One region of the Sinorhizobium sp. 7-81 genome, then DNA from elsewhere that is predicted to be linked to it. Evidence: riboswitches for the same ligand, from Rfam matches in the RefSeq annotation. Region 1 holds a riboswitch; each other region holds the start of a gene.
The links. A riboswitch is a leader RNA that binds a small molecule or an ion and turns the genes downstream of it on or off. The one in region 1 is predicted to bind thiamine pyrophosphate.
Positions count from the first base shown of each region.

Region 2: another riboswitch for thiamine pyrophosphate. It lies ahead of thiD (bifunctional hydroxymethylpyrimidine kinase/phosphomethylpyrimidine kinase); the one in region 1 lies ahead of thiB (thiamine ABC transporter substrate binding subunit).
Region 3: another riboswitch for thiamine pyrophosphate. It lies ahead of thiC (phosphomethylpyrimidine synthase ThiC); the one in region 1 lies ahead of thiB (thiamine ABC transporter substrate binding subunit).

Region 1 covers NZ_JASKLT010000005.1:201,229-204,497, forward strand. Annotated here, with positions in the region: gene thiP (thiamine/thiamine pyrophosphate ABC transporter permease ThiP) at 1-218, opposite strand, end outside; gene thiB (thiamine ABC transporter substrate binding subunit) at 226-1,251, opposite strand; TPP riboswitch at 1,300-1,413, opposite strand; gene QN224_RS18805 (GNAT family N-acetyltransferase) at 1,597-2,082, shown strand; gene QN224_RS18810 (thiamine diphosphokinase) at 2,261-2,911, shown strand; gene QN224_RS18815 (ABC-F family ATP-binding cassette domain-containing protein) at 2,916-3,269, shown strand, end outside.
Region 2 covers NZ_JASKLT010000006.1:142,824-146,092, forward strand. Annotated here, with positions in the region: gene bdcA (SDR family oxidoreductase) at 1-696, opposite strand, end outside; gene QN224_RS20575 (TetR/AcrR family transcriptional regulator) at 769-1,365, shown strand; TPP riboswitch at 1,484-1,586, shown strand; gene thiD (bifunctional hydroxymethylpyrimidine kinase/phosphomethylpyrimidine kinase) at 1,698-2,492, shown strand; gene QN224_RS20585 (polysaccharide biosynthesis tyrosine autokinase) at 2,860-3,269, opposite strand, start outside.
Region 3 covers NZ_JASKLT010000002.1:305,200-308,468, reverse strand. Annotated here, with positions in the region: gene thiO (glycine oxidase ThiO) at 1-164, opposite strand, end outside; gene thiC (phosphomethylpyrimidine synthase ThiC) at 166-1,995, opposite strand; TPP riboswitch at 2,093-2,204, opposite strand; gene QN224_RS08740 (ABC transporter ATP-binding protein/permease) at 2,476-3,269, shown strand, end outside.

The DNA.
Region 1 (3,269 bases):
GGGATCGCAAAAAGGACGGAGAGGATCGTCGAGAGGCTCGCCTGAAGCAATGTGAAGCGGGTGACGCGCCAGACATAGGTGTCGAAGAGGGCGCCGGCATCACCGCCGCCGGATTGGGCGAGGAGGACGATGACGGCGAGGCCGACGAACAGCAGAATGCCGCCGAGGCTGAAAACCCCGGCGGCAATCGTCATCCGTTTTTCGGCAGCACCGGACAATCCCGCCTCAGTTCTTGCTCATGGCGGTCAGCCATTCGTCGATCCAGGCCTTGCGGTTGGCCGCGACTTCCTCGGAAGACATCAGAAATGTCTTTTCCGGATTGACGAGCTTGCCGAAGGCGTCCGGCAGCGGTTCCCTGGTTGCCGCCACCGGCATCATCCAGTTGGTCGTCGGAATGATCGACTGGAAGTCGGGGCCGGTCATGAACGCCAGAAACTCCTTGGCGAGTTCCGGCTCCTTCGCGTTCTTCGTCATGCCGGCCACTTCGATCTGGATGTAGTGCCCTTCGGCGAAGGAAGCGGCCTGATAGCGCTCGGTGTTTTCCGTCACCATGTGGTAGGCGGGCGAGGTGGTGTAGGAGAGCACCATCGGCGCTTCGCCCTTGGTGAAGAGGCCGTAGGCTTCCGACCAGCCGGGGGTCACGGTCAGCACGCGGTTCTTGAGCTTGGCCCAGGCGGCGGCGGCCTCCTCGCCATAGACTGACTTCACCCAGAGCAGCAGTCCCAGGCCCGGGGTCGAGGTGCGGGGATCCTCGATGACGATCTTTTGCGAAGGATCGCCCTCGACCAGTTCCTTCAGGCTCTTCGGCGGGTTCTTCAGCGTTTCGGTATCGTAGATCACGGCGAAATGGCCGTAGTCGTAGGGGACGAAAGTTTCGTCCGAAAAGTTGCCGGGAACTTTGACGGCGGAAGTGTCGAGGCCGTGCGGCGCGAAAAAGCCTGTCGCCTTGGCTTCCGCGACGAGGTTGGTATCGAGGCCAAGCACGATATCGGCCTTCGTTTGCTCGCCTTCGAGCTTCAGTCGGGTCAGAAGCTCGACGCCGTCGGCGACACCGACATAGTCGACGTCGCAGCCGCAGGTCTTCTCGAAGGCCTCGGCGACTTTCGTGCCCGGCCCCCATTCGGTGATGAAGCTCTCATAGGTGTAGATCGTCAGCTTCTTTTCGGCGGCGCTGGCGCCGAACGGCAAGGCTGCCGCGATTGCAGTTAGCGCAAGCCGGCTAAGCAATTTGGTGTAAAGCGGACTGGACATGACGGGCACCTCTCTCCCTCTGTTGATGTTGCGGGAAAAGGGCGCATCGGTCCGATCGCTTCTAATCCCTCCGCCGGTATGAACCGGATCAGGTTCCGCGGGTTGGCTTGAGCCTCTCAGCCTTGGTTCCGCAAGCGGACCGAGGCACCCCGTTAGAGCAGCAAAGATTTAGCTTTCGGCGGCAGGTCTGGCAAGCCGGGTTTCGGCGGAAACATTTGCCGTCCAAGCCATCTGCGCTATTAAACCAAACAACTGTCGGCGGCGTTTGTTCGCCTGCTGCGGCAATTCAACGTACAGCGTCCTTTGCGCGTCCAATCAGACGCGATGTAGCCGGGAGATACTCTCATGCCAGACATGCTCGTTCGCCTCTATGCCTTGCCTGAAAGGCGCGCTTCCCGGCTCGGGCCCGGCATCAGCGTTCGCCGGGCGATGGCTCCGGAACGCGGGATCGTGCTTGCCTGGATCGAAGAGCGGTTTGGCGCCGGTTGGGTCGGCGAGGCTGAAGCCGCCTTCTCGTCAATGCCGACCAGAATTCACATCGCCGTCCACGAAGGCCGCGTCGTCGGCTTCGCTTGCCATGACGTGACGGCGCTTGGCTTCTTCGGGCCGACGGGCGTCGAGGAAAGCATGCGTGGTCAGGGGATCGGCGAGGCGTTGCTCATCGAGAGCCTGATGGCGATGCGGGCCGCGGGCTACGGCTATGCCGTCATCGGTGGCGTCGGTCCCGCCGATTTCTATGCCCGTGCAGTCGGTGCCGTGGAGATACCGGATTCGACGCCCGGTATTTATGCGGGCATGCTCTTTCCCGGCGAGGCCCCGTCGGAAAGCTGATGCGCACCTTTGCTGCCGCAAAATGGCTTTCGGCCTTTAGAGCGGGATGAGGAAAAGTGCGCGGTTTTCCGCGCGCGTCCCGGTCTAACCCGTTAGAATCGATCACGGTTATGATTTTGGTCGATTCGACCCAAAATCATCGTGATCTGGTCGTGCCTTTGCGCTATGGGCTTCTGCCATGGCCCAATCGACCTTCACCATCCTTCTCGGCGGTACGCTCACCCGCACCGAGCGGCTTGCGAGCCAGCTTTCGGGTAGCCGCTTCATCGCGGCCGACGGCGGCATGCGCCACGCGAGCACGCTTGGCATCGTTCCCGAACTCTGGGTAGGCGATTTCGACTCGACCGACGATGCGTTGCTTGCCACGTTCGCCGAGGTTCCGCGTGAGAGCTATCCGGCGGCAAAAGGCGCGACCGACGGGGAGATCGCGGTCGAGGCTGCGGTCGCGCGCGGCGCAACGTCGCTGATCTTCGCCGGCGCCCTCGGCGGCACCAGAAGCGACCACGCCTTCCTGCATCTGCTGCGAGCCGTGGCGATCGCCGAAGAGGGGCTGCCGGCGCTAATGACCTCAGGCGAGGAGGAAGCCTATCCGCTGCTGCCCGGCGCACGGGAGATCGACCTGCCGAAAGGCAGCCTTTTTTCAATTCTCGGGCTCAGTGCGCTTTCCGGCCTTTCCATCGAAAACGCGCGCTATCCGCTCGACGGCTTCGCCTTGCCCTTCGGTTCCTCCCGGACCATTTCCAACATTGCGGAGGGACCGGTCCGCTTTTCCTTGAAATCCGGCCGGGCGGTTATTCTCGCCCGTCCCTATGATCTTTCCGGAGCCTGAAGCCTTGGCGCCACCCATTCTGAAGCTCGATGACATCTTCCTGACCTTCGGCGGCGCGCCGCTGCTTGCGGGCGCCAACCTGCAGGTCGAGCCTGGCGACCGCATCTGCCTCGTCGGGCGCAACGGCTCCGGCAAGTCCACGCTCATGAAGATGGCCGCCGGCCTCGTCGAACCGCAATCGGGCGAAATCTTCCGTCACCCGTCGGCGACCGTTCGCTATCTGCATCAGGCGCCGGATTTCGAAGGCTTCGACACCGTCCAGGCCTATGCGGAAGCGGGGCTCGGCCCGGGCGACGATCCCTATCGCGTCGCCTATCTGCTGCAGCATCTTGGGCTGACAGGCGAGGAGGATCCGAAG
Region 2 (3,269 bases), on a different contig from region 1:
GTCGATGGTGTGGAGCGCGCCGGTCGTGAACCCGGCTTCGGGACCGGCGAGATAGGCGGCCAGGCCGGCGACTTCCTCCGGGCGACCGTGGCGCTTGATCGCCATGAAGCTGTGCATGAATTCGCTCATCGGACCGTCCTCCGGGTTCATGTCCGTACACGTCGGACCGGGCTGGATGACATTGACCGTTATGCCCTTGTCTCCGAAATCGCGCGCGAGGCCGCGTGCCATGCCCTGCACTGCCGACTTTGTCAGCGCATAGGCGGCTCCGCCGGCAAAGGGCATGCGGTCGCCGTTGACCGAACCGACGATGATGATACGGCCGCCATCGGGCATCTGCCGCGCGGCCTCGACCGCCGCGTGATAGGGCGCGCGTACATTGACGTCGATCATACGGTCGACCGCATCCGCATCGACTTCAAGCGGATCGCCGAGGACGAGCGATCCAGCATTCACGACGAGCACGTCGAGCGCGCCTTGATCCCTGACGACCTTAGTGACCGCGTCACGGTTCGCGGCATCGGATTGAATTGCGGTCGCGCCCGTTTCCAACGCGAGTGCCTTTGCTGCTTCGGTTGAGCCCGCATAGGTGAAAGCGACGGTCGCGCCTTCACCGGTAAAACGCCGGACAATGGCCGCGCCGATACCGCGGCTACCGCCTATGACGAAGATTTTCTTGCCGCTGAAATTTGCCATGATTCGCTCCTTGAGAAGAAATGTAGTAAACGCTACATAAAGAGTATTCCACATTGGCGCAAGGATTTTGTAGTGACTGATACAAAAAATGTGAAATCGCGCGGGCGACCCCGTAACTTCGACGTAGACGAAGCCGTCGGCAAGGCGCAGGCGCTGTTCCATCAACGGGGATATGACGCCGTCAGCCTTGCCGATCTGACGGCAGCCCTGGCTATCAATCCGCCGAGCTTCTATGCCGCATTTGGTAGCAAGGCCGATCTCTATGGGCGTGCGCTGGAGCGCTATGCGAAGACGGAGGGGCTGGACTTCGATCGTCTGCTCGCGCCGGAAAAGCCGCTGAACGAAGCGCTGGCGGCCCTGTTCGACGCTGCGGCCGTTGCCTACACGGCACATCCCGAGGCGACCGGCTGCCTGGTTATCGAAGGTGCGCGCGGCGGTACGGATGCGGTCGCTTGCGACAAGGCAAAGACGCTGTGGCGTCGGAGCCGGCAGGTGGTGCGCGATGCGATCGCTGACCGAGCGGCAGACCGCGCGGACGAGATCACGGACTATGTGATGGCGGTCCTGGCGGGCCTCTCGGCAAGCGCCCGCGACGGTCTCGGTGCCGCCCGACTGCGCGCAATCGGGCGCACGGCATCGCTGGCCTTCATGTCCGACAAGGCGCGATGAGTCTTCTCACGGCCCTCAATCGTGCTCTGACTGCGTCGCGGCGATGAAAGACTCGGCTACTCTGCCGTGCGACGGCCACGCGACGTTGACAGACCGGTTCATCTGTCCGATACAATGCGAGCATTCCGAGGGGAGCACCGAGCGGTGCTGAGATGGCGGTGAGCCGAACCCTTGAACCTGATCCGGGTCATGCCGGCGTAGGAACGGGAACACGGGCCTTTGACGGCCTTCATCCACGTCTTCGCGATTTCCCGGATCTCCGTGATATTCCGATCTGGAGACCGACCGATGATGCACTCGCCTTTCTCACCCCTTGTCGCGGTGAAAATCCGATGACGGCGATCGCACTGACGATAGCCGGGTCCGACTCCGGCGGCGGCGCCGGCATTCAGGCGGACCTCAAGACCTTTTCCGCCCTCGGTGTCTATGGCGCCAGCGTCATAACGGCGGTCACGGCTCAAAACACGAGGGGCGTCACCGCCGTCGCCGACCTTTCACCGGAAATCGTCACGGCGCAGATCGATGCGGTATTTTCCGATCTCGATGTGGCCGCCGTGAAAATCGGCATGGTCTCACGCCGGGAAACAATCGCCGCCATCGCCGACGGACTGCGTCGTTTCGGCAAGCGCGCCGTTGTGGATCCGGTCATAGTGGCGACTTCGGGCGACCGGTTGCTGCGGCCGAATGCGGTCGCCGCCCTGGCGGAGGAACTCTTGCCGCTGGCGCTTGTCGCCACGCCAAACCTGCCGGAAGCCGCGTTGCTGACTGGCCGTTCCGTCGCCGAGGATGAAAAGGAGATGGCGCGGCAGGCCGAAGCCATTCTCAAGAGCGGCGCCCGCTCGGTTCTGGTCAAGGGAGGGCACCTGCAGAACGGCGAGGCCACCGACCTCTTTTTCGACGGCAACGTCATTACTCGCCTCCCGGCCGCGCGGGTAGAGACGATCAACGATCACGGCACGGGCTGTACGCTTTCGGCAGCGGTCGCGGCCGAACTCGCGCTCGGGCAGCCACTGACGGATGCCGTACGCGCGGCCAAGGCCTATCTGCACGCTGCGATTTCCGCAGCGGATGCCTTGGCCGTGGGCAAGGGACGCGGTCCCGTGCACCACTTTCACAGCTGGTGGTAGTAGCCGCGAGACGTCGTCGAAACTGCACCCGCCCGCAAGCCGCTCACGGCGCCTTGGTGTCGCCACGGTTGCGACTCAAACATGATTTCATCCATGGTTAATGGGCTCTGCGGCGCCGCGCGTCTTATCAGACGGCGGCTCGTTCCTTGCGGAGTTTTTCCTGTTTCATGCGCTGGCACTCGCTGTGCCGGCGGTCGTGGTGGTACCGATGGCGCTGGCTTATCGTCGGGCTCGATCGAAAGCCGTCACGATGATTTTTCGCCGCTGCGGAAATCCGAAGTCAGTCAAAGTCAGGTCGCTTCCCGGTTTCGGTGAAACCGGCAGCAAGTCCGCACCTGCCTTCGCAGATGCGGACGCGAGCCATGAGCTAAGCTGCGGGGCGGTTCCCGTCGATCGTATGCTCGACATAGTATTTGCCATAACGATGCCGATATTTTTCCACACCGCCGAAGTCGCTGTACTTCGAAAGCTCGTCCATGTCGGTCTTGTTGAGGATAACCCCAAGCACCTTTGAATTGATCTGCGGCTCGGAATGCAAGACGTCGCGCACCAGTCGGGACGGCGTTCTTCCCCATTCGACAACGAAGATGAAACCGTCGGCGAGCGGAGCAAAGGCCTTCGCATCCACAACGGGTGCCAGCGGCGCGAGGTCGACGACCACGTAGTCGAACGAGCTGCGCGCGTTCTCGATCAGGTTTGCCATGGCAGCCGATGCGAGCAGTTCGTGGCTTTGATGCGGTTGATGATGGGACGCCTCGCCGCCAACCGGGAAAATGG
Region 3 (3,269 bases), on a different contig from region 1:
GCTTCGCGTTCGCAGTAAGGCGCAATCATGCCCCCGGCATAGCTGGATGCGCCGGTTCCTACGGTTTCCGCCGCGTCCAACACCTCCACCGCGATCCCGCGGCGGCTGAGCTCGAAGGCGGCGGCAAGGCCGGCGACGCCGGCTCCCTTGATCAATACCGTCATCCTACTCTCCTGGCTGCGCTTCTTCGCCGACCGGCATATAGAGGTCGCCGCCATCGCGGTATTTGGCTGCCATCGCCTCGAGCCCTTCCTTCTGCGCCTCGGCACGGATGTCGTGGGAAATCCGCATCGAACAGAATTTCGGGCCGCACATGGAGCAGAAATGCGCGACCTTGTGCGCTTCCTTCGGCAGGGTCTCATCGTGGAAGCTGCGCGCCGTTTCCGGATCGAGCGATAGATTGAACTGGTCTTCCCAGCGGAATTCGAAACGCGCGCGGGAAAGCGCGTCGTCGCGAATGCGGGCGGCCGGGTGACCCTTGGCGAGGTCGGCGGCATGTGCCGCGATCTTGTAGGTGATCACGCCCGTCTTGACGTCGTCGCGGTCGGGCAGCCCCAGGTGCTCCTTCGGCGTCACGTAGCAGAGCATCGCGGTGCCGAACCAGCCGATCATCGCGGCACCGATGCCCGAGGTGATGTGGTCGTAGCCGGGCGCGATATCGGTCGTCAGCGGCCCGAGCGTGTAGAAGGGCGCCTCGCCGCAGACGGCAAGCTGCTTGTCCATGTTTTCCTTGATCTTGTGCATAGGCACGTGGCCTGGGCCTTCGATCATCACCTGGCAGTCTTTTGCCCAGGCGATCTTCGTCAGTTCCCCGAGCGTTTCGAGTTCGGCGAACTGAGCGGCGTCATTGGCATCGGCGATCGAGCCGGGACGCAGGCCGTCGCCGAGCGAGAAGGAGACATCATAGGCGCGGCAGATGTCGCAGATCTCCTCGAAATGCTCGTAGAGGAAGCTCTCGCGGTGGTGATGGAGGCACCATTTGGCCATGATCGAACCGCCGCGCGAGACGATGCCGGTGACGCGGTTGACGGTCAGCGGAATGTAGTGCAGCCGCACGCCGGCATGGATGGTGAAATAGTCGACGCCCTGCTCGGCCTGCTCGATCAGCGTGTCGCGATAGACCTCCCAGGTCAAATCCTCGGCGATGCCGTTCACCTTTTCGAGCGCCTGATAGAGAGGGACGGTGCCGATCGGCACGGGCGAATTGCGGATGATCCATTCGCGGATGTTGTGAATGTTGCGGCCGGTCGAAAGGTCCATGACGGTGTCCGCGCCCCAGCGCGTCGCCCAGACCGTCTTCTCCACTTCCTCGGCCATCGACGAGGTGACGGCGGAATTGCCGATATTGGCGTTGATCTTCACCAGGAAATTGCGGCCGATGATCATCGGTTCGGATTCCGGATGGTTGATGTTGGCCGGAATGATCGCCCGACCAGCTGCGACTTCCTGGCGAACGAATTCGGGCGTGACGAAATCGGGGACCGAAGCGCCGAAGCTTTCGCCGTCGCGCGTCAGCGCCTCCTTCGCCGCCTTGCGGCCGAGATTCTCGCGGATCGCAATGAACTCCATTTCCGGCGTGATGATGCCGGCGCGGGCATAGGCGAGCTGGGTGACGGCCTGTCCCGCCTTTGCCCGCAAAGGTTCCTGGCGAACGGGAAATTCAGGGGTCAGCTTTTCGCCCGTCGCAAAGCCGTTGTCCTCCGCCTTGACGCTGCGCCCCTGATAGGCCTCGACGTCACCGCGTCCAAGGATCCAGTCGCGGCGAAGCTGCGGCAGGCCCCGATCAATGCGGATATCCGCATCGTCGAGCGTATAGGGGCCGGAAGAATCATAGACGGCGACCGGCGGCTCACCGGACGTCGGATGCAGCGCGATCTCGCGCATCGGCACACGGATCTGCGGATGGATCTCGCCGGCCTTGTAGACTTTCTGCGAGGCGGGAAGCGGACCCTGCGTGACCGAGGGAGTCGTGCGCGGCGGGTTGATAATATTCATCGTGAGGCTCCAAAGTTTACGCGTTGGAGACCCAGTTCTGAAGCCGGAAGGATGAAAAGACGCTGCGCCGATGGATCGCGAAAATCGGAATCCTGGCTGTCGCACGTCCGCACCGTCCCTACGCCAGTATGAACTGGATCAGGTTCAACGGGTCACTGCGCGCTTTAGCAGTATCTCAGCCCCTTGCCGGGACCCCCCTGGTGAATGGTGCGAATAGTGCCGGTTATCGGCGTGGCGTCAAGATGGTTTTTTGAGCTTCGGCGGCCGGTTCCTATTCGGCGCGCGCTAAATCGTATCACGAATGCGCCTAAGGCTATTCTTGTGGAAAACCGTTCGGCATCGGTGCGCTTCTGTGCAGTCTAGTGAATATTAGCTGCACTGAATGAGGAGAGTGTCCTGATTCCAGAGCTCGGAGAGAAGGCCTCGCATTGGCGGAGCCGCAAGCGGAAGAAGCAACCGCAGCTTACTCCCGTGTCGCAAATGCGGAGCTTTTGGGGTCTGATGTGGGCCTATTGGTTCTCCGACAGGTGGCGGGAAGCTTGGGCCCTGGCGGCGATCATCGTCGTGCTGACGGCGTTTTCGGCGCTGTCGAGCGTTTGGTTCGCCGATGCCTCGGGCGAACTCGTCAATGCGATTGCCTTTCTCCACCATCCGCAGAATCCGACGACACTCCGCTCCATTCTAGCAAGCGCGGCGACGATGGTCTCGATCGTCGTGCTGAAGGAAGCCGGGTTCACCGCGGTCCGGCACTTCCTCTCGACGATGCTGCATCGCAAATGGCGCGCCTGGCTTGACGAGCGCTTTAACGACGCATTGCTCAGCCGCAACCATACACATCTTCACTTGCTGCGCGGCGCGTCCGAGGCGACCCCGATGGCCGGGGGGATGCCGGATAACATAGACCAGCGCATCCAGGAGTCGATCAAGGGCATGACCGGCGGGGCCATCGGACTGGCGATGGGCATCGGCGGCGTCACCCTGTCGCTTTTCTTCGTTGGTGGGAGGATCATCGAAAGCTCCACCGAGGTTGGCGGACTGGAATTCCTTGGCAGTTACGGCAGCGCCTGTCTGACACTTGCCGCCGTCGCGGCCTATGTTCCCATCAGCACGTTTCTCGCAGTCAAGATCGGTGCAATTCAGCAGCGGCTGGACGTCAGGATGCAATCGGCCGAAGGCAGCTACCGCCGCGAACTCACAACGCTGCTCCACCGCAGCTTCCATGTCGCGGCCTCGCGAGGTGAGGGGGTGCAGAAGCGCATCCACAGCCGGCGCTA